DNA from 2 places in the Cobetia sp. 5-25-4-2 genome. Region 1 is predicted to be linked to the other one. Evidence: predicted binding sites of a transcription regulator. Region 1 holds the regulator's gene; the other holds the start of a gene.
What was found. The regulator FNR, encoded in region 1, switches genes on or off when oxygen is low (the NO sensors DNR and NnrR bind a similar motif). The targets are predictions, from matches to a motif close to TTGATNTANATCAA.

Region 1 (4,423 bases):
GCTGATGAGTCGCTACATCTACGAGCATCTCTTTCTGACCCACCTGTATTTCCCGGAAGCGAAGGGGGCCAATGGCCGGCCGATCTTCTTCTCGCTGGTGCGCTCCAGTACGCCGCCCGGCGAGCCCATCCAGCGTATCTCCTCGCGCCGCCCCTATGACGCTCCCTACGCCGCCTATCCCGGAGATGGTCGTGACGTCATGCCGCATGACGAGGCCGGGCGTCCTCGCGTCTATTACCGTCTATGGCAGGAGCGCTCGACGATCCTGGCCAAGAATCATCTGCCCTATTCGCTGAGTGACGCGCGCCTGGAACGCTGGCAGTCGCTGTTCCTCGCGCCGGACTATACGGTGGATGACCTGCCTGGCTATGACCTCAAGACGGCGTCCAATCCCTTCCTGACGTTCGAGGCGATCCCTGCCGAGTCACGTTACCGCTTCATGCTGGATGAATCGCAGAACACCATCATGGGCTTCATCAAGGGGCCGGTCTGTCGTGGCCAGGTGGCCGTGGACGTCATCAATGACCACTTCTGGGTCAGTTTCACCGATCCATCACTGTTCAGCCTGCCGCAGGTCGAGCGCACCCTGGCACGGGAGGGCGAGAATCTCAGCCTGCCTGCCGAGCAGAGCAGCAATGCATTGCCCATCTCCTCGTGGATCAAGTTCGAGCGCAAGCAGCAGGCCTATCTGCAGGCCAAGCAAAAGCTGATGATGCAGGCCTACGAGGACGGCAATCTGCGTCTGGACATGCAGCTGTTGTGGGACGGCAGCGGCTGGCAAGGCGGCGAGGGTGGCGATCACAACCCCAATGCCGCCCTGACGGTCTATCGTCACTTCGACAATGCCGCCGTGATGAAAGGGCTGGTCGGCAATGTGCCCAAGACGGCCTGGGTGATCGATTACCCGATGCTTGAGCGCATCCATTACCTGCTGGTGGCCGGCTTCGATGTCTATGGCAACCTCGGCCACCAGCTGACCACGCGCCTGTACATGGACTTCCTGCGCATGGAAGGCGAGAACAACCTGCTGGCGCTTCTGCCTGCCGGCGAGCGTCAGGCAGTGCATGACGGCTGGTATCAGGATGTGGATTCTGGGCTGGAAAAGCTGCTGTTCAAGAAGCCGCCCCAGTTTGATGCCCCGAGCGATATCGTCTGGACACCGGGAGAGCTTTCCTCACCGGAGAAGGCGCGCATTGGGCTGATGCGCCGCCTGCGCGAGCGCCTGGCGCCGGAACTTGTCCACGAGCGTAGCCTGGAGACGCTGGAGGATGATGCCGTGCGCCGCGAATTGAAGGCCTTGAGCGAGGTGAGTGGTCTGGCGGCCAGCCTGCTGCCGGAAGTCACCATCATTGCGCTGGAACGGGAGGGAAGCGAGCACCCACAGTTGTTCAGCGTGCTGCGCAACTCGGCTCATGCCAACATCACCAGTCTGTTCGACGAGGAAGCCAATCGGCGTCCTGAGCGCGATACGCTGGATGTGCTGCGCGGCGTGGCCGGGGATTATCCGAATGCCTTCTGGCATCTGACACCCGAGTCGCTGCAGGGATTGGCACGGCGGGTCGCCGTGCTCAAGGATGAGGCGGACTATCGACAGCTGATGGCCGATATCGGAGTGCGGCGCACCGACCCACGCTTCTGGCAGTTCTCGGACAGCGTGCTGCGTGCCAATTATGCGGATCGTCCCGTCGAGGCCGGGTTGCTGGATTACAACCGTCTGCAGAATCGCTGAGCGTCTCCGAGCCGCCTGGCGCTGTCTGGAAAACACGAAGGCCCGCCACATGAGGATGTGGCGGGCCTTCGTGGTGAGAGAGATGGCATCACGGGGGTCAGCGACCGCCCTGACACTCTCCTTCTGCCAGCTCGATCAGGCCATCCAGGTGTAGGATATGGACCTCGCGGGCCTGGATATCCACCAGCCCCTGAGCCTGGAAACGCGTCAGGATACGGCTGATGGTTTCCACGGCCAGTCCCAGATAATTGCCGATGTCGGCGCGGGACATGGAAAGACGGAAACTGTATGGCGAATAGCCGCGGCGACGGAAGCGCTGAGAGAGGTTGACCAGGAAGCTGGCCAGGCGCTCATCTGCCGTCTTGCGCGACAGCAGCATCATCATCCGACGATCCTCATGCAGCTCCTTGCTCAGGCTCTTGAACAGCTGGGTGCGCAGTTCCGGCAGTTGGGCGGAAAGCGCATCGAGGCGATCGAAGGGAATCTCGCACACGGTCGTGGTCTCGAGTGCAACGGCGCTGCCGGGGTAGGCATTGCTGTCGATGGCATCCAGTCCAGCCAGCTCGCTGGGCAGGAAGAAACCGGTGAGCTGCTCCGTGCCACTGTTCTCGGTGTTGATCTGTTTCAGGCTGCCCGAGCGCACCGTGAAGACGCAGTCGAAGGGCTCGCCCTGGGTGAAGAGAACCTCGCCCTTTCTGAGCGGCGCGCGGCGCCGAATGATGGAGTCGAACTGGTCGATGGCTTCCATGTTCAGTGCCAGCGGCAGACACAGTGAGCTGAGCGAGCAGGTCTGACAGCGTGCTTCATGCGCACGCAATCGATGGGATGCCGTTGTCTGGGCCGTCATGGTGACTCTCCTGGGGCATTACGCCGAAACTCGTGGGGAGCGGGTTTCGGGTGGGGGTGTCCGGGTGCGACACCTGGTACAGGGCGATTCCATGGTCCTGTACGGAGAGGCAGCATCCTCATGGACTGAGTCGCTGCTGCCTGTCGGTGCTGTCCGTCAATGATACCTGTCAGGCGCACTTCCCAGAACGGGTTCCCGTCCTGTGGGGCGGGATGTGAAGTGCTCCGTGAATCGCGCGCATTATATTAGATAATTCTGATTGTGTCGTGATGTCCTGCATGACTCTAGACGCAGAACCTCCCGAAGGGGCAGGTTGCGACGCCCTGCCTCATCCGACTCGGGAGAGCCAGGTGACATCATCCACTCAAGGACATGACGATCTGCCCCATGCTGACCAGCAGTGTGAGCAGAAACAGCAGACTCCAGACCAGCGGCAGCGGCCTGTCCGGCTGAGGGGTGCCGTCAATGCGGTGTTCGTCGCCTGGCCCATCTCCCTGCAGGTCATCATCGGGTGAGGTGCTGCGCGAGCGAAGCCCGACAAGCAACAGCGTGCAGAAGGCCAGGCTGCCCAGCGTGAGCATGCTGATCCATGCCTGCCAGAACAGTGGCAGATCGACGTTTGCCAGCAGGTTCATGGTGCAGCTCCTGTCGTCAGTGTCAGTGTGGCGAGTGTCTCCCCTGTCGGGTCGGGTATTGTCGCGGATGAGTGCCGAGGGGGATCCGTCTGTTGAAGATAGGCCAGCAGAGCGGTCGCCTCGGCCTTGCCGCGTACCCGGGCGGGCGCCGCGAGGATCTCGTCGTCTCGGTAGGGCACGCCAAGCGCCTGCAGGGCCCGCATTCGCTCGGCGACACCCTCGCCGCTCAGGGCGTGCTCGAACAGCCAGGGGTAGGCCGGCATGCTGGAATCCGCCACCTTGTGGCGCGGCGAGTACAGGTGCAGGCGTTGCCAGGCCTCATCATGTTCCGCCGGGAGGCGGCTCAGGTCAGGGCCATGACGAGCGTTGCCCCACAGGGCCGGTCGCTCCATGAGGTGGCGGGAGGCGGCGTCCCGGCTTGCATGGCGTGCCTGGTCTCCCGGCAGATCCCGCACCATTCGGGTATGGCATTGTTGGCAGCCTTCCCGCAGGTAAAGGCGCTGTCCCTCCAGCGCCAGCGCATCCAGCGGTGTCACTTCTTGCCCTGCCTCCTGAAACCCCAGAGGCAGCAACTGGGCCAGCGCGCCGACACTTGCCGCCATCACGCAGAGCGCGGCCATCAGGCCCGGATGCCGTTCGAGCAGTACGTGTCTCATGCCGGTGTCCTCCCCCGAGCGTGTGAATGCCCGATGTGGTGATGAGCGCGCTGGGTAGAGGGGCGCGTGATGGGTCGGCGGGAGGCGCGCAGGAGATATGCTGCCATCAGCAGCAGGCCGAGTGCCCAGCAACTCAGCCCCGCCAGCGTCATCAGCATCGGCGGGCGAGCCACCGCCAGGACGTCGGCGAGGGAGTGCAGCGGTTGTCCCTCTGCGTCTACGGCATGCCACAGGCTGCCCTGCAGCAGGGTGGTGGTCCAGCTGGCAGCGATGCAGAGCAACGTGCCGGCGATGGCCAGCCAGGCGTGGGTCATGATCAGCGCCGAGGGTGCTTCAGGCAGCCGCAGACGGTAGAGCATGAGCACGCTGACCAGACCGATGACGCCCAGTGTGCCGGCCGGCGAGAGGCTGCCGGCGGCGCTGAAGGTCATGTCGTTGAGCGGGGCGATGGACAGTGCCACATGCTCCATCACGCTGATGGCCAGAAAGAGCAGGGCTGCGCCGAGCAGGCAGGTCTGAGGATGATGGCGCAGGGAGGGCCAGTCCGCCTTGAGGG
Region 2 (4,423 bases), on a different contig from region 1:
CAGCAGGCTAACTATCATAGGGCGATCCATCGCTGGGTCCTGCGGCAGGGATTGCCCGTGACCCACCTCCCCTCTTTCGCTCGTGAACTTGCCATGACCTCCTTTTCCTGCCACTCCCTGTCCAGCGCCTCTCGGGGCCCACGTGCCACGGCGCCCCGTGGCCATGCCGACTACTGTGACCCCGCCCTGGGGAATCTGCTGGATTACCACGGCCTGAACCGGTTCGAGGCCCTGTGGCACGTGGCCGCCCAGGACGTCGATGCCCCTAACCGTGAGCGCGGAGGCATCTCGACGGTCTCGCTGCTCACTCTCGAGGACGAGCAGGGCCAGACACATCGCCTCTACCTCAAGCGCCAGACCAACCATCTGGGCCGCAGCCTGTCACGCCCACTGGGCGAGCCGACCTTCTCGCGCGAGTGGCGTGCCATCCGCCACTATCACGCGCTGGGCATTCCTTCGGTGGATGCCGGCTGGTATGGCGAGCGCCGCACCGGCAAGGAGTGGCGCGCCATCCTGATCACCTTCGATCTCGACGGCCGCGATGATCTGGACCACTGGCATGCACGCTGGCCGGCGCTGGACGATACCCGACGCACGCAAGTCATCACTGCCAGCGCACGTCTCGTGCGACAGATTCATCAGGCCGGCATGATGCACGGCTGCCTGTTCCCCAAGCATCTGTTCCTCAGCCGCCCACAGCCCCTCGCCGACGGTACCAGCGCCATGCAGGAACAGATGGATGCCGTCATCATCGACCTGGAGAAGACCCGACGCTTCGTGCTGCGCCGTCACGAGTGCCAGCGCGACCTCTACGTGTTGTGGCGCCGCCTCAAGGCCTGGCAGGCAGCGGAGTGGCGAGAGTTTCTGGCCGTCTACCTCGACTGTCCCGCGCAGAGTGACGAGGTCAGTCGATGGCTCAACGAGCTTGAAGCACGTGCCCAGCGCAAGCGTCGCTGAATTCCCACACTGGTGGGCGCATCACGCATTGCGTAGCATGCGCTCACCTCACGAGCCGCCTACGACCAACGTCTCATGAATCTGTCGTGAAAATGAACGGCTCTGTCGCTGTCCTGCGCCACCTCCAGTCTCATCCTCGAGACATGCACCTTTTCTGAAATAATCGGTAACATCCGCTAACAAGACGTCAAATATGTTTTCAAACATTGTTCTAAAAAAATGCTTGCCAAAAAGAACAGTGTTTTTTATAGTTCATCTCGTCCCCTGAACAAGGCAGCCTTGCCACACTCGGTACATCCCCCGAGTTCGCCAGGCACCGCCGACAGGAAGCCCCCGAGGCCACAAGCTTCAAGGAGAACATCACATGAAAACCATCAAGATCCTGACTGCTACCGTCATCGCCGGCACCATGGCAATGGGTGCACAATCTGCACTGGCCTACGGCAAGGGCGACATCTTCCTGCGCGGCGGCGTTGCCAAGGTCGACGGCAAGAGCAACAACGGCAATGGCCTGATCGCCAAGGATGAATCCGGTTTCGCCGGCTCCGTGGGCTACATGTTCCACGACAACCTGGCAGTTGCTCTGCAGTCCACTGAAGCATTCAGCACCGACTGGAAAAACAGCGACGGTGGCTTCGATCAGATGCCGATCAACCTGATGCTGCAGTACTACCCGCTGGGCGGTACCGAAGCTCGCGTTCAGCCTTACGCTGGCGTCGGCCTGAACTACACCCACTTCTCCGGTGAGTCTGCCGGTGGCCAGAGCATGGACATCGACGACAGCTACGGCGCTGCTGCCGAGCTGGGTGTTGACCTCAACATCAACGAATCCTGGGCCGTCAATGGCTTCGCTCGTTACGCTGACGTCAAGGCCGACACCAAGATCAACGGCCAGGACGTGAACGACACCGAGCTGGACCCGGTCACCGTCGGTGCCGGTGTCACCTACCGCTTCTAAGTGCTGAAACACGCACTGACGAGCCGCGCCGAGCCATGACGCATCAGGGGTGATCCCCTTGCCTCATTGACGACGCACAAGAACGCCGCAGGCCTCAGGGCCTGCGGCGTTCTTGCATGCGCGGACAGTCGGCGAGACAGACGGAACTTGATTTGAATCAAGTGTGACGGACCCTTGTCGGACATGACGGCAAACCCTTGTCATGGATCAATTTTTCGTCGACATGAGCTCCTAGACTGACATCTCCTTTCTCACCCCCTGTCACTTCGGGAGCGAACATGTCAGCCGCACAGTCCTTCTTGCCCTTCTCCTTCTGCCGGTCCTCTTCACGCCCGCTGCGCATGGCGGCGATCACGGCCGCACTCACGCTGACTGCCACGTCGGCTGTCGCTGCGCCGTTCTCGTCGACTGACTCAGGCCTCGAGAACCTCGATTATGGTGCCGGCCAGTTCTGGACGCGTGCGGGTGTCGCCAAGGTCTCGCCTAAGAGCGACAACGGTCGCATCGATGCCATCGGTGCCGACGTGGACGTCGATGATGACAGCGCCTTCGCCTTCACTCTGGGGTATCGCTTCACCGATACCCTGGGGATCGAGCTGCTGGCCGCGCAGAATTTCGAGCATGACATCTCACTGAATGGCCAGAAGGCCGGCTCCGTCGATCATCTGCCACCGACCCTGACACTGCAGTACTACCCTCTCGGTGGACGCGACTCCCGCATCCAGCCGTACATCGGTGCAGGCGTCAATTACACCCACTTCTCCGATGAAACCCTCGATGACGGCACCAAGCTCGAGATGGATGACAGCTGGGGCGCGGCCGCACAGATCGGTGTCGACCTGGTCATCAATGAGCATTGGGCGGCCAACGTCGCTGCCTGGTATCTGGATATCGATTCCGATGTCACCGTGGCGGGCAGCGTCAACGACAAGGTCGAGATCGACCCGATCGTGACCATGGCCGGTATCAGCTATCGCTTCTGAGTCGCGCATCTGACTGACCACTGACGACAACGCCCCGCCAGCCCATCACGGGCCGGCGGGGCGTTGTGCTTTCAGGGCGAATCAGCGCGAGGCGGCCTGCCCGCTGCTCGGTGCCGACGTCTCGGGCGCTGACGGCGACGTGTCGTCAGCCGGCGCCCTGGCTACCTTGCCCGGACGGGGGCGATCCAGCACCAGTCCCAGCACGACCAGCGCCGCTCCCATCACCATCAAGGCGGTCCACTGCTCATCGAACAGCCACCAGGCCATCAGCGCGGCACACGGTGGCACCAGGAAGAAGGTACGTGCGACCTGGTGGGCCTCGCCACGTTCGAGCATCAGCATCAGCAACCAGATGGCACCCACCGAGATGGCGATCACCAGCCAGGCGAGGGTCAGCAGCAGACGAGGCGTCGGGTCGAAGGCGAAGCTACCTACGCTGCTGGCTGCGATGAGGAAGACACAGCCCGCTCCCAGATACTGGAATACCAGCCCCTCCACCAGCCCCATCCGACCACCGACACGCTTCTGCCACAGCGTCGAGCTGGACACGCCGATGAGCGCCACCAGACACCACAGCAGGCCGATCATCGGCCACTCGAGCGTGGCGCTTGCGGCGCCTGCCCCCTGAAGCACGCCCGCCCCCAGCACCAGACTGACGCCAATCGCGCCACACCCCAGCCCCAGCCACTGCCTGGCGCCCAGACGGATACCGAACAGCGGCAGTGACAGCGCCGCCGTCACCAGAGGGTGCAGGCTGACCAGCAAGGCCGTCAGCCCCGCGGGCAGCCCGGCCTTGACCGCCGCGAACACGCCACCCAGATAGGCGCCGTGCAACAGCATGCCGATGCCCATCTGAGCCAGCTTGTCATGGCGCTGCCCCCACTGGCGCGGCTTGCGGCGTATCCACAGGATCAGCCCCAGCACCGGCAGTACCAGCAGGCTACGCACCAGCAGCAGCGTGAAAGGCTCAGCATCCAGGGTGCCGAAACGTGCGGCGATGAACCCGGTGGCGAACAGGAAGACGAAGGTCAACGGCATCCACATCAGATTGACTCCAGAGCACGAGAGACGGGACCTCACTGTCCCGAGGAGCGCTCACACCGAGCGCGTCAGGCATCGCCGGCGTGATGTGACATGAGCTTGCCGCGAAGGCACCAGGGGATACAAGATACAGAGAATGGCTTTTTCAGGGGATACAGTCCGCATGAGTGGCACTCAAGACCTTCCATCAACGCCGCGCTACCAACAGCTGGCGACGCGCTTGAAAGCCGAGATGGCCACGGGGCAACTCGTCCCCGGACAACGGCTGCCCTCATTGCGCCGCCAGGCGGCCCTGTCAGGGCTGGGACTCAACAGCGTGATCCGCGCCTATGGCGAGCTGGAATCCGCCGGCTTCCTCGTGGCTGTCCCGCGCCGGGGATTTCAGGTCGCGGCCGCAGCGGCGCCTCCCTCTTCCGCCAGCCGCGATCACGATGCCGCCCCGTCACGCTGCACCCCTCTTGCCACTCCGTCACTGGCCATCGAT

Region 2: the regulator FNR is predicted to act here: its motif matches at 2,063-2,076, upstream of HXS65_RS02575 (OmpW family protein).

The regions. Positions count from the first base shown of each region.
Region 1 covers NZ_BLWK01000003.1:355,769-360,191, reverse strand. The annotation lists gene HXS65_RS09075 (fatty acid cis/trans isomerase) at 1-1,729, shown strand, start outside; gene fnr (fumarate/nitrate reduction transcriptional regulator Fnr) at 1,827-2,576, opposite strand; gene HXS65_RS09065 (hypothetical protein) at 2,933-3,211, opposite strand; gene HXS65_RS09060 (cbb3-type cytochrome c oxidase subunit II) at 3,208-3,867, opposite strand; gene HXS65_RS09055 (cbb3-type cytochrome c oxidase subunit I) at 3,864-4,423, opposite strand, start outside.
Region 2 covers NZ_BLWK01000001.1:585,181-589,603, reverse strand. The annotation lists gene HXS65_RS02585 (lipopolysaccharide kinase InaA family protein) at 94-957, shown strand; gene HXS65_RS02580 (OmpW family protein) at 1,322-1,915, shown strand; gene HXS65_RS02575 (OmpW family protein) at 2,194-2,898, shown strand; gene HXS65_RS02570 (DMT family transporter) at 2,980-3,942, opposite strand; gene HXS65_RS02565 (PLP-dependent aminotransferase family protein) at 4,103-4,423, shown strand, end outside.